3 regions of the Kyrpidia spormannii genome follow, and region 2 is predicted to be linked to each of the others. Evidence: riboswitches for the same ligand, from Rfam matches in the RefSeq annotation. Region 2 holds a riboswitch; each other region holds the start of a gene.
The links. A riboswitch is a leader RNA that binds a small molecule or an ion and turns the genes downstream of it on or off. The one in region 2 is predicted to bind cyclic di-AMP.
Positions count from the first base shown of each region.

Region 1: it holds a riboswitch for cyclic di-AMP, as region 2 does, so the genes downstream of both, CVV65_RS06485 (hypothetical protein) here and CVV65_RS11930 (DUF3055 domain-containing protein) in region 2, are expected to answer to the same signal.
Region 3: it holds a riboswitch for cyclic di-AMP, as region 2 does, so the genes downstream of both, CVV65_RS06820 (3D domain-containing protein) here and CVV65_RS11930 (DUF3055 domain-containing protein) in region 2, are expected to answer to the same signal.

Region 1 covers NZ_CP024955.1:1,302,224-1,309,536, forward strand. Annotated here, with positions in the region: gene CVV65_RS06465 (carboxypeptidase M32) at 1-682, shown strand, start outside; gene pssA (CDP-diacylglycerol--serine O-phosphatidyltransferase) at 823-1,392, shown strand; gene CVV65_RS06475 (SDR family oxidoreductase) at 1,422-2,186, shown strand; cyclic di-AMP (ydaO/yuaA leader) riboswitch at 2,620-2,753, shown strand; gene CVV65_RS06485 (hypothetical protein) at 2,754-3,056, shown strand; gene CVV65_RS06490 (galactose-1-phosphate uridylyltransferase) at 3,177-4,037, shown strand; gene CVV65_RS06495 (metal-sensitive transcriptional regulator) at 4,086-4,358, shown strand; gene CVV65_RS06500 (heavy-metal-associated domain-containing protein) at 4,367-4,606, shown strand; gene CVV65_RS06505 (TVP38/TMEM64 family protein) at 4,677-5,384, shown strand; gene CVV65_RS16745 (hypothetical protein) at 5,527-5,682, shown strand; gene CVV65_RS06515 (hypothetical protein) at 6,015-6,497, opposite strand; gene CVV65_RS16750 (hypothetical protein) at 6,636-6,791, shown strand; gene CVV65_RS06520 (MetQ/NlpA family ABC transporter substrate-binding protein) at 6,931-7,313, opposite strand, start outside.
Region 2 covers NZ_CP024955.1:2,369,351-2,376,663, forward strand. Annotated here, with positions in the region: gene CVV65_RS11910 (dihydrolipoamide acetyltransferase family protein) at 1-387, opposite strand, end outside; gene CVV65_RS11915 (alpha-ketoacid dehydrogenase subunit beta) at 419-1,441, opposite strand; gene CVV65_RS11920 (thiamine pyrophosphate-dependent dehydrogenase E1 component subunit alpha) at 1,528-2,529, opposite strand; gene CVV65_RS11925 (sigma-54-dependent Fis family transcriptional regulator) at 2,697-4,460, opposite strand; gene CVV65_RS11930 (DUF3055 domain-containing protein) at 4,573-4,866, opposite strand; cyclic di-AMP (ydaO/yuaA leader) riboswitch at 5,070-5,236, opposite strand; gene CVV65_RS11935 (hypothetical protein) at 5,313-5,492, shown strand; gene bcp (thioredoxin-dependent thiol peroxidase) at 5,526-5,996, opposite strand; gene CVV65_RS11945 (ATP-binding protein) at 6,220-7,313, shown strand, end outside.
Region 3 covers NZ_CP024955.1:1,347,852-1,355,164, forward strand. Annotated here, with positions in the region: gene CVV65_RS06790 (sensor histidine kinase) at 1-202, shown strand, start outside; gene CVV65_RS06795 (DUF1657 domain-containing protein) at 283-489, shown strand; gene CVV65_RS06800 (DUF421 domain-containing protein) at 582-1,454, shown strand; gene spoVAC (stage V sporulation protein AC) at 1,451-1,921, shown strand; gene spoVAD (stage V sporulation protein AD) at 1,943-2,953, shown strand; cyclic di-AMP (ydaO/yuaA leader) riboswitch at 3,047-3,196, shown strand; gene CVV65_RS06820 (3D domain-containing protein) at 3,201-3,959, shown strand; gene CVV65_RS06825 (Fur family transcriptional regulator) at 4,182-4,610, shown strand; gene CVV65_RS06830 (hypothetical protein) at 4,672-5,037, shown strand; tRNA gene CVV65_RS06835 (tRNA-Leu) at 5,312-5,396, shown strand; tRNA gene CVV65_RS06840 (tRNA-Ala) at 5,400-5,475, shown strand; tRNA gene CVV65_RS06845 (tRNA-Asn) at 5,496-5,570, shown strand; tRNA gene CVV65_RS06850 (tRNA-Glu) at 5,572-5,646, shown strand; tRNA gene CVV65_RS06855 (tRNA-Met) at 5,653-5,729, shown strand; tRNA gene CVV65_RS06860 (tRNA-Asp) at 5,734-5,810, shown strand; gene CVV65_RS06865 (anthranilate synthase component II) at 6,058-6,666, shown strand; gene CVV65_RS06870 (anthranilate synthase component I family protein) at 6,663-7,313, shown strand, end outside.

The DNA.
Region 1 (7,313 bases), 1.1 Mb from region 2:
CGATCCGGACCTAGCGGGAACCCCCCTTTACGCCGGAGCATCCCTCGGGGTCCATGAGTCCCAGTCGAGGTTTTGGGAGAATGTCGTGGGCCGCAGCCGGGCCTTCTGGGAGCACTATTATGGCGAACTGACAAAGAGGCTGGGTCCGGCGTGGAACGATTTGGATATTGAGACGTTCTATGCGGGAATCAACGATGTCCGTCCCTCTCCCATTCGTACCGAGGCGGATGAGGTCACCTACAACCTTCATATTCTCTTACGCTATGAATTGGAACGGGCTCTGATCTCCGGGGATTTGAAGGTGGCCGATCTGCCGCAGGCCTGGAGGGAAAAGACTAGGGCGCTTTTGGGGTTCGAACCGAACCGGGACGCCGACGGTGTTTTGCAGGACGTGCACTGGGCGTCAGGGAGCTTTGGTTATTTTCCGACTTACACATTGGGAAACGTGTATGCGGCGCAATTCTGGGAGGCCATGGATCGGGACCTGGGCGGCTTCGACCGGCGGCTGGCCGAAGGGGATGTGGCGGCCGTGCGGGAGTGGTTGAGGGAAAAAGTTCACCGGCCCGGGAGGGAGCTGCAACCTCACGAGGTGTTAAAGAGGGCGACGGGTACCGACCGGCCGGTCGCCGAGCCCCTCCTCCGGTACTGGCGTGAGAAATTTGGCCCTCTGTACGGGCTATGACAGGGGAGCTTTGGGGATCATGCAGGTCAAAACGCTCATGGACGCCCTTCCCCGGGATACAGTACAATGAGGGCGCGGAGGGGTCGGGGCAGGTTGGAATCCGCCCCCTGCGCTGTGAGTATGCCTGGGGGGGCCTGAGGGTGCGACGAAATCCCGTACGAACGGAGCTGCGGATCCGGCGGGTACCGCCGAATCCGACCCGACGTTGGCTGAAATATGCCGCGAACACGATCACGGCCGCCAATCTGTCCCTCGGGCTGTTGTCGGTACTGTTGTCGTCCATGCATTTGTTTCACTGGGCTGCCGTGGCGTTGATGGTGGCGGTGCTGTTTGACCGCCTGGACGGCTCCACGGCCCGGCGGTTGGGGATTGCAAGCGATTTTGGCCGGGAGCTGGATAGTCTGAGCGACCTGGTGTCTTTCGGGGTGGCCCCGGCGCTCTTGGTGTATACCCAGGTGTACATGGAACATCTGCCGCTAGTGGGTGGGGCGTTGTCCATGGTTTATGTGCTCTGCGGCGCACTGCGGTTGGCTCGCTACAATGTGCAACGGTTCAGCGGGGGCTTTCTCGGGGTGCCCATTACGTTTGCCGGCGGTGTGCTCGGGTTGCTCAGTTTCGTCTCGAGGGATGTACACCTTCTCGGGTTTGCGGCGGCTGAGATCCTCTTATCTGCGCTCATGGTGAGCAAGATTCCAATTAAGAAATTCTAAGGGATGAGACGCGATCGGAGGGAGCGGGTTTGAAAGTCTTGGTGACCGGGGGGATCGCCGGCCTGGGTCGAGCCGTGGCTGAGCGATTGGCCCGGCGCGGCCATGACGTGGTGGTGACCTACCGACGGGATCGCGCCGAGGTGGGAGAGCAGTCCGACGGAGGTCTCAAAAAGACGTGGAGTCTTGGTGGTGTGCGGGCGGTTCAATGTGACGCAGGGTCCAGGCAACAAGTGGATCGGTGGTTGAGCCGGGAACACGATTTTGACTGCTGGATTCACGCGGTTGGACCGTTTCGGGTCAAACGGACGCCTCTGGCAGACACCGCAGCCGGGGAGTGGGAGGAGCTCGTCGCCGGCAACTTACATAGCGCGTACTGGCACGCCCGCTGGCTGATTCCCCACATGCGGGGAAATCATTTTGGGCGGGTCATTACCTTTGGGTATCCCCAGATCGAGGGCGGGATGCCTTGGGAAGGGCGGGGGGCGTACGCTGGCGCCAAGGCGGGGTTGCTTTCGTTTACCCGGACTTTGGCCGCGGAAGAAGCCCCCTACGGGATCACGGTCAACATGGTGTGTCCCGGAGATATCCGAGATCCATTTAAAGAAGGGGCGATCGTCGACGCCAGAAACCAGGCGGGTTTGTCCACGGTAGGTTCTACACCCGCCGGTCGACCCGCCACTGGAGAAGACGTGGCCCGGGTGGTTGAGTTTTTGTGTCATCCAGATTCGGACATGGTTACCGGGAGTGTGATTTACGTGACCGGAGGGGTGCAGTATTTTCCCTTCACGTATTGATGGGGCCAATGGTGTCGATGGTGGATATTTTTGGAGGAGCGCCGGGATTCACTTTCGCGAACGTGATTTTCGTGACGGTGGGGTGGGATGATCAGCGGGTCCAAACAACGTATGATAAACCGATGGCCCAAAGGGGACGGGAGAAGTGCGGCCGCGGTGCCGGATGGCGGTCCGCACCCCCTGTAAACTGAGCCCAAGTACGAGTCCTGCGAGCAACCAAAGCCACGGTTTGCGGTGGGTCATTCCTCTCCCTCCGGTTGGATATCGTGAGTGCAAGGATGGCGGTTGACTGAGCATATATTGTGCAGAGCTGCAGAATTTATTTGAAGGGCGCCGATGAGCGCGTCACGCCGTGGTGTCGGCGGAATTTTCAACAGAAACCGGCGTTGCTGTTTGTGCGGGATTGGCATACAATAATGATGTGCCCCGGGGGGGTCATGATGCGCTGAGTTCCGGACAACGGAAGCGGGGGACCCAGGACTTTGGGGTGAATCCGGCCAAGGCCGGTAGGGTGGCTCTCGACCCGAACCCGTCAGCTAACCCCGTAAGCGAAAGGAGAGTGGGTGGGTGTTGCAGGAAAGGGTCAAGGACCCGAGGTGTGTTCGGGTGTCGATCCGGCTGGGGGACGGACATGTTCCGTGGATCCGGCTCAATGAGAGGCGATTCGAATTGCCTTTTGGGTCGATCCGCTTAGTGGCGCGTTTAGTCGGTGTGAATTTGAGAAACAACCCCGACCTGCGGGAAGTGGAGGTCGGGAATCCCCACGGCTTGCGGGGGAAAGCCGACATCGGCTCCGTCATTGAGGCGCTTCGCGAAGTGATCCTGGCCAGCGGTCGATCCATGGAGTTTTCCGCCATGTTGGGCGTCTAGGGCGAGAACGGCGCGATTCGGATACAAGCGAGACAGAATCGGGGAGGCACGTAAAAGGGACCGCTTGCTGGCGGTCCTTTTTATAAGGGATCACCTCGGCGAAAGAGGGAGAGGGTCGACATGAACCACGTCCGGTTCCATGCCATCACGGGGGATCCAATTCTATACATCGATCACCGACGGAAACCCAATGGCTACATCGATGGGCATTGTCCTTTCTGTCATCCCTCTGAATCGATTAAACAGGTTTATCCTGTGGGGGATGACGCCATCAGTGTTTGGGATAATCTATACCCGGTAGTGCCGGAAGGGATGGCCCAGGAATTGGTGGTGGAGAGCCGGGTGCACGACCGGATGCTCGGCCAACATTCTGCAGAGGCCATTGCCGTGCTGCTGTGGGTCATCCGTGAGCGGATGAAACATTTATACGACCACCCCGGGGTCGTATACGTATCCATGTTTCGCAACTGGGGAAGACAATCGGGGGGTACACAACCGCATCCTCACAGTCAATTATACGCTCTGCCCTTTGTTCCTCCGGCCATCGAGCGGGAGCGGGAGGGGTTTCAAAGGCTGCAACGGGCGGGTTGTTGTCCGATCTGTCGCGAGATCGACGGGATGGTTCCCGAACGCCTGGTGGCCGAGAATGAATGGGCGATGGCCTTTGCCCCTTACGCCTCGATGCACCCTTTTGAAATGTGGGTGACTCCCCGGCGCCACGTGGGGGCTTTCGAATCGATACCTGACGATGTCCTTACGGGTATGGCGGCGGTATTGCACCAGGCGGTGGGGGCACTGGAGAAGGCTATTGATGGACGGGCATACAACATTATTTTGTGTCACGACCGGGATGAGGATTATCACCTTCGCTTCTTGGTGTTTGCGCGGATTTTCACTTCCTCGGGATTTGTCATTGGAACCGGGGCGGGGATCAACGGGCTGGATCCCGAACGGGCCGTCGCTTTGCTTCGAGGCGTTTGATTTACGATACTCCGGTATGGTAAGATAGCGCCGAAGGTGGTGAACCGGTTGCACGGGTACGCCGATGTCAAGGACGAGCTGATCCAGCGTCTCCGCCGAATTGAAGGACAGGTGCGCGGGGTTCAGAAAATGATTGAAGACGATCGGTACTGCGTAGATATTCTCACCCAGTTGGCGGCCATTCGAGCGGCTGCCAACAAAGTCGCACTGACGGTGCTTGAAGCGCACACCCGTGGGTGTGTAACCCGGGCCATTCAGTCGAACGGCGGGGAGGAAGCCATCACGGAACTGATGGAAGCCGTTGAGTTCTTTACGAAATAAATTTTTGGGTGGAGGTCGGAAGCAAGTTGGAGACAAAAGTCCTGCATATAAAAGGTATGTCCTGTAGTCATTGTGTACACGCCGTGAAGTCGGCCTTGTCTGCCTTGGCCGGAGTTCACGAGGTGGATGTGGATCTTGATAAGGGTAAGGCATTGGTGAAGTTCGACGGATCCAAGGTGCGAGAACCTCAATTCCGCGAAGCCATCGAAGAGGCCGGGTACGAATTGACGGGTATGTCGGACCACTAACAGCGCCGACCCAAAACTTCACAAAACCTCAATTGTAGATCGGGGAGGAATGGCGAAAGGAGGACCCGGGGTGGTGCGAGAAAGTCGTCGGTGGGTGCAAGGGCTGATCCTCGTGGCGGTGCTGATCCTCGCTGCAGGATGGGTGCATCGAGGGCTCGGCGGCCACCCTTCGCCCAACCCCGGGGACTGGTTCACTCACCTGAGGGGTTTTGGTTATATGGCCTGGGGGGCGGCGGCCGCATTGGTCGTCGCCCACGCTGTTTTTCCGTACATCCCCTTCGTGGTCCTGGCCGGGGCGAATGTTGCTTTGTTTGGCGCGCTTCCGGGTTTTTTGATCAATTGGCTAGGTATCGCCGCAGGAGCGTCGCTGTTGTTCTGGCTCAGCCGCGGGATTTTGCGCGGGTGGGTCCGGCGCAGGTGGAGGGATCATCCTCTCGCCGAGCGCCTGGACCGGGCAGCGGCCTCAAAAGGATGGATTTTGGTGGCGCTCACCCGGTTGGTTCCGGTCATCCCGTCATCGGCCATCGATGGGCTGGCGGGAATCTCTGGAATGATGTATCGGTCGTTTCTTGTGGGGACATTGCTCGGGACTTTTCCTATGATTGCCGTCGAGTCTTTTTTTGGAGGAGCTTTTTGGAGACCGGAGGGCGTTGTATGGTCAAGGGCTCTCCTCGGTGGAGTGGCTTGGCTGGTTTTGGTTGCGGGAGGGCTCTGGATGGGCCGGTCGGTTTTTACACCCGGTAAAACACGGGACTCCCGGAATGGGCCCCGAACCTGAGACTGGAGTGAAGGCTCAGTTCTTTTGGGTGGGCCGGTCCCCGGTCATTGTCTAGATCGTGCCTTTTTTCACAAAAGCGCGGGTTTCCTAAGGATGAACCTCTGGGTTGCGGGGCATATTGGATGCCAGGAGGTGAATCCGCGTGGAACAGGACCGCATCAAGGAATTGGAACGAGAGAAGGAGTCTCTGCTCGATCAGTGGATGTGGGCGGATCGGGCCGAGCGGGTCAGGATTCTGATTCGTCGGATGGAACTGCAGGATATGTTGGAAGACTTACAACAAACGACGGGTGGATGAAGGTACCGGGCTGAAGCGGGGTTTCTCCGCCTCGATCGTCGTTGACACAGGAAACGCCGTGGGGATCCCATGGCGTTTTTCACGTACGACAATTCCCTCGGTTATGATACACTGGTTCGCACAGAGACCTCTCTCCGTCTACGGTTTCCCGGGTGGGACGCGACGAGGAAAAGGGGGAAATGTCGTGCTACGGGTGGCACTGATAGCCCCTTAACGGCACAGACTCATGAACCGGACATCACCGCTCTGCTCCGGGTGTGCGATGTCCACAATGTGCCCTTAGTCACCAATGTGGCCACAGCGGAATTGGTTCTTCGGGTCCTGTTTGAACATCAATCATCGAGCTGAAGGGCGGATGTCCAGAACGCTTCACCCACCGATTCCCGGGTTCGGGTCACGGCCACCTGCAACTCGGTCGCGGTTCGCTCGTGCCAAGCGCGAACAGAAGTGATCCACCGCCGGGCGTCTTCTTTCGCTTCCGCTGCAGCCATTCGGTGGACGGCTTCCCCAGCCAAGCGGTCGTGTTCTGCCGCTTTGTGCATGCTGTGAACGGCAATGGCGACGACGGTGGCGTGGTGATCTCCGGCTAAGATGCGGCGGACGCTTCCTTTCGCCGTGATCCGGTGATAGGAACTCTCATAAATCTCCCGATAAAACTCATCGAAACCCGGCAGGTCCTTTGTCACGGCGAAAAGTTTCATCTGTCGACTGACGGAGCAGAGCACGGCGAGAGCATATTCGCTCGCCGTCAGATGGTCCAGTACCCGGGTAAAGACGACATGTTCCACGTGGGGGTGTTGAGGCAAGGGTTCCATGGTGGGGCCACTCCTTTCCTGCGTTTCATGTCGGCACTGCAGCCTATGCAAACCGGGCATCTGTTGACTCCCTGGATTAGCTCGTCAATGTGCGGGTTAAGATAGGTGTGTGACCGCGTTTTATGGAGGGGGATAGCCGTGAAGCCGCGCACAGAACAATCGGTCGATCGCCGGGATTATCGATTCTCGCAGCTTCCGCCTCATGTGTTGGAGGAGTTGCAAACTTTTGAGGCCAAGCTTTCCTCGGAGCTGGGGAAAGAAGTGATTCTGATTTGTTACGACGATCCACGGTGAAGGTCGGGCGGCGGCCGCCTGGGACGCGATCCCCTTTCGGGGCGCGGGTCCCAGGCGGCCTGTTTGCTCTCTACCGTCCGCCCAAGATCAAGAGGAGTTTTGAACAGCCATACAAAGGCGTAAAGGAATCGTTAACCGCCTACTGTAACGCAGGAGCCAAGGCGGGGGCTGGGACCACAGCCCCATGATACTTTTGTTCGATAAACTGTTTTACGTCGTCTGAAGTGAGGGCTTGGGCCAGCTTGACCAACTCCGGTCTCTTTTCATCCCCTTTGCGGACCACGAGGACGTTCGCGTACGGCGAATCGGCGCTCTCCAAAAAGATGGCGTCTTTGGTGGGATTGAGGTTGGCCTGTAGGGCGTAGTTGGTGTTGATGACCGCTGCCGTGACGTCGTCCAAAGCCCGGGGGAGCATGGCCGCATCCAACTCCCGGATGGTTAAATTGCCCGGCTTTTGTACAATGTCTCGAACGGTGGCCGTGACCCCGGCTCCTGGTTTCAGTTGAATGACTCCCGCCTTAG
Region 2 (7,313 bases):
AGCCAAATCCACCCCCAGTTCCCGGGCCAATCGACGAACACGGGGCGAAGCGGGCACGAAGCGCGGCTCCGGCTTTTCCTGCACCTTCTCCGGGGGCACCGGCGCTTCGGCCATCCCCGAAAACGAAGGGGCCATACCGGTCTCGCCCGCCGATGCCGCCTCGTCGACCACTGCCAGCACTTCCCCCACGGCCACCGTCTCGCCCCGCTGTTTAAGAATCTTAGTCACCACCCCGTCCACCGGGGCGGTTACTTCACTCACGGCTTTCTCGGTCTGGACTTCCACCAGGACATCCCCGGCTTTGACAGAGGCTCCTTCTTGAACGTGCCAAAACACCACCACACTGTCGTATCCTTCCTCGCTGGTTTTCGGCATTCGTACTTCCATGTCTAGTCCTCCCAATGAGGTGATGAATCGGCTACGCCTCCCGAATCAATTCCCGGGCCGCCCGCTCAATGGCGTCAACCCCGGGGAGCACGAAATCCTCTAAGGGGTCACTGTAAGGAATGGGGACATCCGGGATCGCCAATCGCCGAACGGGGGCCTCCAGTTCGTACAATGCCCGCTCAGCCACCGTCGCCGCCACTTCTGCCGTCATCCCATACGACAGGTAGTCTTCGTCCACGACGAGCAGGCGGTGGGTTTTCTTGACCGATTGCACCAAGGTGTCCCGGTCCAAGGGGGCAAGAGAACGCAGATCCACGACCTCCGCCTCGATTCCGTCGGCCGCCAGCCGCCCGGCCGCCCGAACGGCGTAATGGGTCATCATTTGAACACCCACGATGGTCAGATCTCGGCCCTCCCGCACCACCTTCGCCTTCCCCAAAGGCACTGTGTAGGGTTCGGCGGGCACTTCGCCTTCCGATTCTGGAATGGGGTCCATCCACCCCAGCCCCTGCAAGGATTTGTGAAACATGAACAGCACCGGATTGTCGTCCCGGATGGCCGAGATCATCATTCCTTTGATATCATAGGGCGTCGACGGGGCCACTACTTTCAAGCCCGGAAGGTGCGCAAAAGTCGCGTATAACGTTTGGGAATGTTGGGCAGCGTCGTTATAACCGCCCCCCACCGCCGTCATCAACACCATCGGAACTTTAACATTCCCGCCTGACATGTAGTGGATCTTGGCCATATGGTTATAGATCTGGTCCATGCACACCCCGAAAAAGTCCACGAACATCAGCTCGGCGATGGGCCGCATCCCCTCTACCGCGGCACCGATAGCCGCCCCGATGAAGCCAGTCTCAGAAATGGGCGTGTCCCTCACTCGATCCGGGCCAAAGCGGGTGAACAGCCCTTCCGTGGACCCGAAGATCCCCCCGTATTTCCCAACATCTTCCCCCATGACGAACACCCGGGAATCCCGCTCCATTTCCTGAGCGATGGCCTCCGCCAACGCCTTTGACCCCGTCAACCTTCTGCCAGTCGTGGCCGTCAACTTCGATCCCTCCTCATTCTTTCTCAACCCGTCGCGCCAAACAACAAGTACCCATCATCTCCGGGGGCAGACCGATCCTCGACCTTTTAGCCTTCCGAGGTCTTCGCGAATACGTCTTCGAGAGCCTCTTCCCCCCGGGGCCAGGCGCTGTCCCGGGCAAAGGTGTAGGCCTCGTCCACTTCCCGCTTCGCCTGGGCCTCCCACCCGGCCAACTCTTCTTCCCCGGCGACCCCCTGCTCGACCATGTACCGTCTTAACCGCTCAATGGGGTCTTTTTGCCTCAAGTGACTCACTTCGTCCTTTTCCCGGTACACTTCCGGATCGCCCTGAAAATGACCGAGATACCGATACGTTTCGATCTCGATGAGGGTAGGGCCCTCCCCGCGCCGCGCCCGGGCCACCGCTTCTTCCGAGACCCGGTACATTTCTAAGGGATCATTGTCTTTGACCAGGGCCCCGGGTATCCCATAGGCGGCGGCACGAACGGCATTATTGGCCACAGCCGTCGATTTCGATTTTGGCACTGAGATGCCGTAGGCATTGTCTTCGATCACCACAATCACCGGCAACTTCCAAAGAGCCGCGAGATTTAACGACTCATGAAAAGCCCCAGAATTCGCCGCTCCCTCCCCGGCAAAAGCCACCGCCACCCAGTCGGTGTTGTTCATTTTGTTGCTGAGGGCCGCCCCCACCGCCTGGGGCATCCCCGCCCCCACGATCCCGCTGCAGGAAAATTTCACCGTGGGATCGAACAAATGCATGTGCCCGCCCTTTCCTTTCCCAAGCCCGGTCTCCCGCCCGAACATCTCCGCGGTCATGCGCTTCAGATCGACCCCTTTGGCAATGGCGTGGTGATGAGGCCGATGCGGGGCGGTCACCGTGTCGTCCTTACGCAGGTGCGCACAGATCCCCACGGCTGCCGGTTCTTGACCCGCCGCCAGATGCATTTCTCCGGGCACCGTCCCGGCTCCGATGTTAAACACGGGCATCTTGCCTTCGGTGTACACCTTCACCATCGTTTCCTCAAAATACCGGATTTTGACCATCGTCTCGTACATCCACGTCAGCTTGTCCGCAGGAATGGCCACCCGGGCTCCCCCCTTGTGGAAAGAATCAACACCTTCCTCAACATATGCAAAAAACATGCCGGCCTATGCACCGGCTGACCAATCGTCAAAATTCGCCTGAGATCCCCCGGAATTTTGCCCGTAAAACCTTCTGTCTGACCGCTTCCGGGAATGGCCCATGCAACGTCTCACCTGTCCCATCCTGTTCCGCCTTGTTTCAACCACCGGTACAGGGTGCTTCGGGAAACCCCCAGCCGCCGAGCGGCGGCGGACACATTTCCGCGGGTGTTCTGAAGGGCATCTACCACTGCCTCTTTGCGACTGGGGATATTCCTTCCGGGCATGGCCCCGGTTATATTTTCAGCGTCCAAAAATGAAGTCAACCCCTCGGGGCCGATGATCCGCGAATCATCAAAAACTGATGCACAAACCATAACATTTCGTAGTTCACGTATATTTCCTCGCCACGGGTAGTCCTGGAGCAGGCGCAATGCTGCGGGATTCAACTTTTTGCCCGTACCGGTCGTATCCAGCAAATATTGCGCTAAATCAGGGATGTCCTCCTTCCGCTCCCGCAGCGGCGGAACGTGAATCGGAAGGACATGAAGGCGGTGAAACAAATCTTCCCGAAACGCCCCCTGGCGAACGAGTAACCCAAGATCCCGGTGTGTAGCAGAAACCAGCCGGACATTCACCCGGATCTCCTCCCGGCCGCCAATCGGTCGAACCGCCTTTTCTTCAAGGACTCGAAGCAGGGCGAGCTGCATTTGTGGAGGCATCTCCCCAACCTCGTCTAGGAACAAAGTTCCTCCTTCAGCAAGCCGAAAAGCCCCGGGATATCCCCCTTTTTTGGCACCGGTGAAAGCCCCCTCCTCGTGGCCAAACAATTCACTTTCCAGGAGATGTTCAGGCATCGCCCCGCAGTTGAGGGCCACAAAAGGGCCACCTCTTCGGCCGCTTCTCCGGTGGATCCACCGCGCAAGGAGTTCTTTTCCCGTCCCCGTCTCTCCCAAGAGGCACACCGGATAATCCACCCGGGCCGCCCGTTCCGCCAAGTCGATACACCTACGGAAGGATGCGCTTTTGCCGATCATCCCCTCAAAATCAACTCCTCCTTCCTGGGTCTCCACCGTTTCGCCCCCCTGTTGGGGCATCCGAGCGATGACGTCCTCCACGTGGGCTCCCATGGTCGCCACGACGCCGAGGAGATAGGGGTGGGCCGATTCCAGCGGGCCAGATAAATTCAACACACCAAAAACGTTCCCCTTCGGGTCGCGGAGAGGCACGGCGGCACAACACCAGGGGTGTGTCGCCACCACGTAATGCTCGTACCCCGCCACGTAGACAGCGTTTCCGACCTCCAGCGCCGTTCCGATCGCATTGGTGCCCACCGCCGCCTCCGACCAGTCAGCCCCCGGAACAAACTGGATCTCCCGTGCCCTTCGAAGGGTGTCCGGATGCCCGATCTCGCTCAGGATTCGTCCATCCGCATCACAGAATAAAGCGACCATCCGCTGCTCCATCAATAAACCATGAATTTTATGTACCAAGGATTCAACTTCTCGAATCACGTCAGCGTACTTGTGACGCTGCAACTCTAAATCCTCCGGCTCCAGCACAATGTCTCCGCGGTCCCGGTATGGATCCACCCCGTAGCGCCGACTCCGCACCCACGATTCGGACACGTCCCTGGATACGCGGTGGGCATCCAGCGTCCCCTCCCGCACAAACCTTTTCCAGGTCCGATACAACAAGGGCATCTCCATCCTCCCCGTCCCCCCGTTCCGTTCCACCGGACTCATCCCCGGCACAATTGCTCGGCCGCCAAGAACAAAAAATCCTCCGGATGCCTTTTGGCGGCCCCGGCACCGGACGACCACGTCCGCCGTCCGACGGGCCAACCCGGCATCCCGGAGGCCATTGATGAGGCGATACTGAAACCGAACCAACAAGATCGACGCTGAGCCATCGGAAGTTGACATCGTGGGCAAATGGTGGTCAACACACAGGATAAGCATAGGGAGAGAAATCGCGCCCGTAGCAAAGGGCACGCACAAGCCTGCATCAGAATTGCTCGCCTCGTGGCGGATAGGACAAAACGCTCGTGAGGTAATGGCCCAATTCGGTGGCCGTTTCGCCGTCGTCAATTCCAAAATGCTGGGCCACCCGCTGCGGATCTTCGGCGTCGTGGGCGTCCATGATGCTCGCCCGCCCGGTTTGTAGGCACATCACAATGCTCTTGCCCATAAAATGTTGGGAATACGTCACTGCCAGATCGAATCGCGTGCCGGCCACATCCAACGTGGCAAAATGAGTTCGGGTATCTTCCGTTTCTGAAAACAAAACGTGCTCACCCATTCCTCGATCCCCCCTTGTCAATGTCTGATGCGCGGAAGGTACCCGACGTTTTGCACGCCTTTGACTTTGCCATAGCGTGTGGCAATCCGGCGCGCCTCATACACGGTACTGCTTCGCGAACGGAGACGCCACGGGGTGGTGGGGAGCCGCAGGGACACAAAAACCCCGCCTATGAGAAGTCCTTGGCCAGGCGGGGCTTTCGCCACCGCTCCCTCCAACGCTTGCGAAGTTAGCTGACGGGTTCGGGTGGAGAGCTCACCCTACCGAGCGGATGAAACATTCTCAAATCTTCTGAGAACAGCCCGCCCGGATTCACCCCACACATGGGTCCTCCGCTTCCACTGGACATGGAACTCAGCGTCTCCGTTTTAACCATCATACATGAAAAAGGGAATTTTGGCAATGAGCGATTCGTTCACAATACGTTCACACAAGGGGGAAGCGTCATGCATCCGATACCCGCAGTCCTTCTCTCACTGGCCGTCGCCCTCGGGGCAGGCTGGTTCCTCGGAGTGCCCTTATGGATTGCCCTTATGATCGGCGCAGGTTCCATTGCCGGGGCCGCCGTCCTTCGCTCCGTCTACCACGGAGTCGAACGCCGCTTCCGGAGCCTCAACCGGCGGTGATTGCCAGGAGCCGGCCAGGCCGGCTCCCCGCCCTCAGCCGTTGCTCAAATGGCGGACATCCTCCAATACCTGCTCCATGTGTCCCTCCACCTTCACCCGAGGATAGATCTTGCGGATCACCCCGTCGCCGTCGATGAGGAAGGTGGTTCGTTCGATCCCCATGGATTTCTTCCCGTAGCGGGTTTTCTCCTTGTACACGCCGTAGGCCGTAGAAACTGCTGCGTCCTCGTCGGACAACAGCGGGAAGGGAAGCTGATATTTCTCCGCAAACTTTTTGTGAGAACTCGGGGAATCGGTGCTCACCCCGAGGATGACGGCGCCAACTTCGGAAAAGGCCTCGTGAAGATCGCGAAATCCACAGGCCTCTTTCGTACACCCCGGCGTATTGTCCCGGGGATAAAAGTACAGTACCACCGGTTTTCCGCGAAAATCCGCCAGGCTCATCGTCTCGCCCGTCCCGGTGGGAAGTGTAAAATCCGGTGCCTTCTGACCTTCCTCCACCATCTGGATCCCCTCCATCTCCCCTCCCCGCACTCCTGAGCCCATCCGTTCTGGGCCCGGGCGGGGATGACATCTCACTCGCACCCGCAACTCGGTGTCCACACCTTTTCATTGCCAGAATACCATAATTCCCATTCCGATACACGCCGCTCCCTTGCCCCGCGGCCCCGAGTCTCCTACAATGGGGACGAACCCAATGATGCTGATTGATTAAGGAGAGTGCATCATGCCTTCAATCCTTGTCCCATGGATGTTTTTCCAGGGGTTGTCCGACGACCCAGCCGTCGCGGCAGCCGAAGACTGGATAGAAACCAAAAACCCCGAGGTTGCAGCGCCCTGGTTCCGCGCTCTCCTCCGCTTTGCCGCGGAAGAAGATCCTATCCCCCTCCCCGCCACCGTCTCCCTATGGCAATCGTACCTCCTTCACCGGCTGTTCTTTTCGACCTTCCCGTCTCCGGATGAGGGGAAAGAATGGCGTCGGGCGCTTCAAGGTGGCCTCGCGGCAGATCTGAGGCGAGTGCGCCCTTTATACCATTTGGATCCCGCTCCGCTCCTCGAATCTTTAGGCCTTGGGCCAGAGGTCTTGTCTCCGGACTTTACTTCGGCTGCCTCGACCGCCCGGGGGGACACCTTGTTAAATCAGTGGCTCAGCGACCAGTTGACCGAGGTGGCCCGGTCTCTGGAGACGACGGAAGACTGGGCGGACCTCGCCGATCTGTTCACCCGGGCATTCCGAAGCATGGGCAGCGGTCCGGCCGCTCGGCACTGGGTATTTAAATGGGAAGGGCCAAGCCGGAGGCTGGTCCCCGTCATCGAGCCCGATCCCATCACCCTGGCAGATCTGGTCGGATATGAGCGGCAACGCAAACAGGTGCTGCAGAACACCGAACAATTCGTCCTGGGACTTCCGGCGAACAATGTGCTTCTTTACGGAGACCGGGGAACGGGAAAATCTTCCCTGGTCAAAGCGCTGGTTCATGAATTTGGCGCTCGGGGATTGCGGCTCGTGGAAGTGGCCCGGCGGGATCTGGGAGATTTCCCGCTCATCGTCCGCCTGTTGCGCCGCCGGCCACAAAAATTTATCCTATTTTTTGACGACTTATCCTTCGGCGAAGGAGAGACCTTTTACAAAGACCTCAAGACGCTCCTGGAGGGAGGTGTGGAACGGCGTCCGAACAATGTACTGCTCTTCGCCACGTCCAATCGACGACACTTGGTGAATGAACGGTTCAGCGACCGGGGATGGCCAACCCGGGGGGACGAAGAGGACGATCTGCACCTGGAGGACACGGTCCAGGAAAAATTATCCTTGGCCGACCG
Region 3 (7,313 bases), 1.0 Mb from region 2:
GGCTCGGTCCCGGGAAGAGGGGGGGACCGGCCTGGGACTGGCCATTGCCAAGGAGTTCGTCGAGGCTCACGGAGGCCGGATCGGTGTCGAATCCAAGCTAGGAAAAGGCACGACCTTTACCGTTCGCCTTCCTAAAGATTTAACGGTCAGCGATCGTACGTCTCCCCGCCCTGATGGCTTTCGTAGGGACCAACAGGACTGAGGAGGAATGAATTCCCAGAGGGGGCTGCTGCACGAAATCCCGGTAGCCCGGACACACTGTCAACGGGAGGTGAGGGATCCGTGACTGTGGCGTCTCAAGTAAAACAAACGTTAGCAGGTCTGAAATCGGCCCAGGCGTCCCTGGAGCAATTCGCCTTGCAAACGCAGGACAAAGCGGCCAAAAAAGCGTTTACCGACGCCGCCACCCAGACGCAGTCGATCATTAACACGCTACAAAGCCGGGTGACGCAGATGGAACAGCAGGAACCGGAGTACAAGGGGTTCTGATCGCAAAGGCGGGGAGTTCAGCGGGAACTCCACCCGGGTTCCCGCTGAACCGCCTCCGCGTAACCCCAGGGCCGGCGGGGAGGTGGGCTGTCGTGGACGGGGCGGTCAGCGCTTTCCTACGCTCCATTGTCATCTTTTTCATCCTGCTGCTGTTTACCAAGATCCTGGGCAAACGGGAGATTTCCCAATTGTCCTTCATCGACTTTGTCTCGGCCATCACCATGGGCGACATTGCCGCCAACCTGTCCTATAATTTGGAAGGAGAAATGGGGAAGGGATTCTCCAGCCTGATGGTCTGGGTGTTTCTCCCGTTTCTCCTGTCGTATATGGCGTTGCATTTTAAATGGGTGAGGCGCTTTCTGAATGGCAATCCGGTGGTGGTGATCCGCCAGGGGAAGGTGATGGAGGATAACCTGCGAAAGGTGAGGTATTCCATTGATGATTTGATGCAACAACTGCGCCAGCGCAACGTGTTTCACGTGGCCGACGTGGAGTTTGCGGTGCTCGAGGCAAGCGGACAGCTGACTGTGCTAAAAAAGGCGGACTTGGAACAGCCGACCCGCCGGGATTTGTCGGTTCCGGCCGAGTTGCGCAATGAACCTCACGTGGTGATCGAGGACGGCCACATCAATCACGAGGCCCTCACCAAGGCAAATTTGGATCCCGGGTGGCTCTTGGCGGAGCTGGAGCGAAAGGGGGTCCTCTTATCCAATGTGTTCCTCGGGCAGGTGGATTCCCAAGGGAATCTGTATGTCGATCTCTATGACGATAACCTGCCAGTTCCGGCGTCAACCCATCGCCAGGCAACGTTCGCGCTACTGAAACAGGCTCAGGCGAATCTTGAGATGTTCGCCCTTCAGAGCGAAAAAATGGCTTCTAAAGGGCAATATGAGCAGTTGGCTAAAGATCTGGACCACGTGGTTCGGGGAATTGAGCCGTTTTTGCGGGGAGGCGGGGTAGGGTGAGGCCAAAAGACGCGAAGACCACTCCGACCCAGCGGGCCTATGCGGAACGTGTGATGAAGATTCGGAAACCCGTCCCGCTGGTGAAAAACTGCATCCGCGCATTTTTCGTCGGCGGGGTTCTTTGCCTGCTCGGGCAGCTGATTCAGACGGGATGGATGCGGTGGTTTGGCGTGGACAAAGAGATGGCGGCGGGTCCCACGGTGGCCACGTTGATCGCTCTCTCAATCTTGGCCACGGGGTTGGGTGTCTATGACCGCTTCGCCCAGTGGGCCGGTGCGGGGTCGGCGGTTCCGGTGACGGGGTTTGCCAATTCAATGGCCAGCGCGGCGATTGAACACCGGTCCGAAGGCTTGGTCCTGGGGACGGCGGCGCAGATGTTTAAATTGGCCGGGCCAATTCTCGCCTTCGGGGTGACTGCAGCTTTTTTCGTTGCCTTGGTCAAAGCACTGTGGGTCGCCGGTTCGTGAGAACCGGGAGGAGGTGGCGGAATGGGACGGGTAGGCCATCAAACCTATGTCTTCGAACGGCAGATAGGCATTCGTACCACCGGGGTGGTGGTGGGACAAAAAGAGGCGGAGGGGCCTTTAGCGAAGTATTTTGACCGGCTCCACGACGATATGCGCATGGGGCAGAAGACTTGGGAAAAAGCGGAACGGACGCTGCTCAAGGAAGCGATGGATCTGGCCATGCGCAAAGCGCAGTTGGAGAAAGAAGACATTCCTCTGTACATCGGCGGGGACCTGATGGATCAGATCACCACCACGAATTTTGCGGCGAGTTCCCTCGGCTCGATGTATTTGGGCATTTACAGCGCCTGTGGCACGACGGTGGAAGGGTTGGCCCTGTCGGCGATGATGATGGAGAGCGGCGCGGTGGACCGGGTGATGACCGGAGCAGTGAGTCACACATATGCGGCGGAAAAATTGTATCGATTTCCCAATGAGTATGGGGTTCAAAAACCTCCCTACGCCCAGCGGACCGTCACCGGAGCGGGTGTGGCCTTGTTAGAACCCGGGACGGGCCCCCGGGTGGAGGCGGCCACCTTCGGCAGGGTGGTGGATTCGGGACTGAAGGATCCTTTCGACATGGGCAGCGCCGAGGCCCCGGCAGCGGTGGCGACCATTGTGGCTCATTTGCAGGATCTCGGTCGGAGTCTCGACGATTACGGTCTCATTCTCACCGGGGATCTAGCCCGGGTTGGGCTCACCTTTGCCAAGCAGCTTCTGGAAGGCCAAGGGGTTACGCCAACCGAACGGGTTGAAGATTGCGGGGTGATGATCTACCGGGAAGACCAGGGGGCATTCGCCGGGGGCAGTGGAGCCGGGTGCTCGGCTGTGGTGATGTACGGGTGGGCGGTCAATCAGATGCGTCAGGGTCGCTATCGGAGGGTGCTCTTATGCGGGACCGGTGCGCTTCATTCTCCGACCAGCGTTAAACAAGGGGACAGCATTCCGGGGATCTGTCACGCGGTGAGTTTAGTCATGGATGGAGATAGGTGATTTATTACAGGGAACCCAAAAATTGGACAAAGATCCGCCAACTTCATATGGATATCCGGGGATGTCGCGGGTATACTGGGACACGACCTTTGAAAAAACGACCGGCCGAGTCGCCACAGTTCCGGAATTCCGGGCGTGGCGTACGGGGGAACCAAATGTGTGGGGTGAAATGACCCGGTGGTCATCGGGCGACCTTTCGACCGAACCCGGCAGCTAACCCCGGAGGCCGCCGAAAGGAGAGAGGCAAGTGAGCCCTTCCGTATGGTTGGTGCTGGCGGCATCGTTGTCGTTCGGCATGCAGTCGGTGGGAACAGGGGCGTTCGGTCCCTCCCTGTATCACGCTTTCTCGGTCAAATCTGATGGCGGTGACGGTGTCTCCGGATTGGCGAGTCGCTCCCTTTCGCCGACCGAGGCCGGGGCAACCGTGACCGTGCATCGCGGAGATGAGGGATCCAAGGCACAGCCGGCCCCGGCGCCGGGTGAATCGGCTGCTCCCGCTCCGCAAAACACTACCCAGGGCAACGGGCGGCCTGCGGAGGTCTCCGCACCGCCCGCCAAGGCTCTCGAGCCGGCTCCCGTGAAGAAGGAAGTCCGGCAGACGGCACCAAAACCTGCGGCGACGGCGGTGAAGCCAGTCGTGAAACCCGTGAACCGACAGCCGGTTCAGCGGCAGGCTCAAGCGCCTTCCCAGGTGGCGGTCAGGACCATGACCGCCACGGTGTATGGGCCGGGGAACTCCGGCCCATATGGGGATGTGGATGCCTTTGGCCAGCCTCTGCGGGTAGGCGTTGTGGCCGTGGATCCGAGGGTGATTCCACTGGGATCCCGGGTGCTGATCAAAGGTTTTCACGCTCCGGGGATCTCGCCGGACGGTTTTTACGCCGTGGCCTCGGACATGGGAGGGGCCATCAAGGGCAATCGCATCGACGTGTTCTTGCCGCTGGATCAGCAACAACTGCTCGACATCGGGATGCAACAGGTGACTGTGCAAGTCTTGGGGAAGTAAAAGGAGCGGGGCCGTTTTCAGGGAGTTCCTGAATCGGCCCCTGTTTTTTGAAGGCGGAGCAACTTTGACGGGTGGCGGCGGATATGCAAGGATTGTCGGAATGACAGAGATTTTGTCGAAGGATGGACAAAAAGTGTTCCCAGTTTAAACCTATGCAAAAACCGCGGTTTTCTCATATAATCATATTTATAGGGAGCTAGAGAGATGTGAGAGGTGGTGGCCATGCGGTCCTACGATGAAGCGGTGGGTCTGTTGAAAGGGCGCGGTGTTCGCATCACCCCGCAACGGACGGCCATCCTCCAATACCTGTTGTCTCATCGAACGCATCCTACGGCAGATGAGATTTATCGGGCCATTCAACCGTCCTATCCCAATGTGAGCGTGGCGACGGTGTATAACAATCTGCGGGCGTTTCAGGAGGCGGGCTTGGTTCGGGAACTGACGGCCGGAGATCACGCAAGCCGCTTTGATGTCAATATGGTCCCGCACCATCATGCGGTGTGTGACCGTTGCGGCAAGATCGTCGATTTTTATCACCCGCAATTGGACGGGCTGGCCGAGGCGATGGAAGAGGAACTGGGCTTCGCGGTGACGGAACAGCGGATCGAGGTTCACGGTCTCTGCCGGGAATGCCGTCAGCGGCCTTCTTGAGGATGGCGGTAAGTAGAATAGGAATTTCGGCCGCACATGCCGATCGCGATGGAGGCGAAAGATGTTGCAGGGACGAAGGGTAGCCGGCATCGTTTTTGTCCTTGGGGTATTATTCCTGGTCGTCTTACAGTTCGTGATGGATCCGGTTCGACAAGCCAAAGATCCCGTAGCAGTGGCGAATAATTTTATCGGCTACGTAGAGCTTCAGCAGTTTGACAAAGCAAGTCAGTTTTTGAGCAGCAGTTTCCGCAACAGCGGCCAGGCGGACCACGTCCTGCGACAGTTGTGGCAGAACCTCGATCAGAACGCAGTGAATGTGAAGCTGGTCTCCAATACCGGTTCCGAGGCGAGGGTGCAGTTTTACAATGATCCTAACGCTGTGCTCGTTTTGACCAAAGAAGGGGATCGGTGGGTCGTCAGTAACTGACGAAAACGGCATTCGAAGGAACGGAGAGCCGTAGTCCAGGGCGAAGGAGAGCCTTGGCTACGGCCCTGCCCGGGGAGGCGGTTTGCCATCGCGGCGGTCTGGATCAGCGTCTTGTGTGCTGCGGAATGTTCGTCTGTTAAAATAAATTGGGGGGGTTGACACGGCGGCGAGTTGGCTTATATAATCATCCTTGCGTCTAGATCCCGAGGACGAACGGGGATTTGGACACTGAACTCCGGACTCGGCAGTCAGGTGCCGAGGATTCAGAAGCGATGCCGAAGTGGCGGAATTGGCAGACGCACACGACTCAAAATCGTGCGGGGAAACCCATGTCGGTTCGAGTCCGACCTTCGGCACCACGTGGGGGTATAGCTCAGTTGGGAGAGCGCTAGAATCGCACTCTAGAGGCCAGCGGTTCGAATCCGCTTACCTCCACCAATGCCTCGGACGAGGCGCGTTCCTCGGTAGCTCAGTGGTAGAGCGTCCGGCTGTTAACCGGGTGGTCGCAGGTTCGAATCCTGCCCGGGGAGCCAAGGCCCCATGGTCAAGTGGTTAAGACACCGCCCTTTCACGGCGGTAACGGGGGTTCGAATCCCCCTGGGGTCACCAAAACGTCGCGGGGTGGAGCAGTCTGGCAGCTCGTCGGGCTCATAACCCGAAGGTCGCAGGTTCGAATCCTGTCCCCGCAACCACATTGGAGCTGTAGTGTAGAGGCCCAACACGCCTGCCTGTCACGCAGGAGATCGCGGGTTCGAATCCCGTCAGCTCCGCCAGAAAAAAACCGAGAGCTCGCCGTGAGGCGGGCTTTTTTCGTTTGAACTCCTTCAGGGTCAAGAGGGCGAGGGAAGGGTCAGACGGCTGTGCCACCACCTTTGCGGTTAGCTGCTTGACAGGGAGAATTGGCAAAGATAGAATGAGGCCAATCCGGGGGATCCGAAGGAGAGCGAAGGCGCGTCGCTCGCCCGGGGCGGAGTCGGAGAAGAGCCGAGCTGAGTGGAGTCGAGATGAGGAGGGTCACCCTTGGTTTTGATGATCGATAACTATGATTCTTTCACGTACAACCTCGTCCAGTATATTGAGATTCTGGGAATGCCAGTAAGTGTCCTTCGGAACGATGTGATCTCTGCCGAAGAGCTGGATCCTGACGCCTACAGTCACGTCGTGATTTCGCCAGGACCCGGAACGCCCCGGGATGCAGGGGTTTCGATGGCGGTGATCGAACGATTTGCCGGCCGGGTGCCGGTGCTCGGAGTGTGTCTTGGACACCAGGCCATTGCCGAGGTGTTCGGAGGGCGCGTGGTTCACGCCAGGCGGCCGATGCACGGAAAAACCTCGATGATTCTCCACGATGGTTCCTTTCTTTTCTCGCGTCTCCCCAATCCCTTTCGCGCCACTCGGTATCATTCACTGATTGTTGATGAAACCACCCTACCTTCGGAGCTTCGAGTGACAGCTCGTAGTGAGGAAGGCGAAATCATGGCCATCTGTCACCGGGACTTGCCCGTGTACGGGGTCCAGTTTCATCCCGAATCGATCCTGACCGATGGCGGGATGAAGATCCTGGCGGATTTTCTCGGTGTGGCCGACGCGGAACCGGTCCTTTTGTCGGCGGGGGGTGGTGTGCGGTGAGCGTGGTGGAGCGCTTGCAGGTCGTGGTATCCACCCGGCGCCACACGGTGCCCCGCCGGGCCGGTGCGGACGCTTTTGCACTCTTTCGGGTGATCGCGGGAGAGATCGGGGCCGAGCGAGCTTTTCTCCTGGACTCGGTGTCAGACCCCCGGGCTCAGCACCGGCTGGCTGTGGTGGCAGCGGACCCCGTGTTGGAGCTGAGGTTCAAAGGTGAGGGTATCGCAGTTTCTGGAGATGAGTCGGTGACCGCCACGGTGCGGGCGCGGCTGGACCAGGAGCGGTTGGTGAAAGACGGTCAGATGGTCGCGGGCCCGGCGGAGGTTTTGGCGGCGGTTTCGGATGTGTTTGCGCCAGCCGAGGATCTGCCTGCTTTTGCGGGCGGGTTTCTCGGATACGTGGCCTACGATGCGATTCGATATTTTGAGCGGCTACCCCACACCACGGTGGATGACCGGCGTCTGGATGACATCCGTCTACGGGTTTTCCGAACGGTCATTCATGTCACGGATGACCAGTTCGAGGTCTACGCCCATCGCTTTGGGGAGGAACGCGACGATCTCGATCGGGCTTTGAAGTGGATATCCGGGATTGAGGATCTGCCAGATCTGTCTGGGGATGTGGAGCCGGCGATTGAGGTGTACCACGAC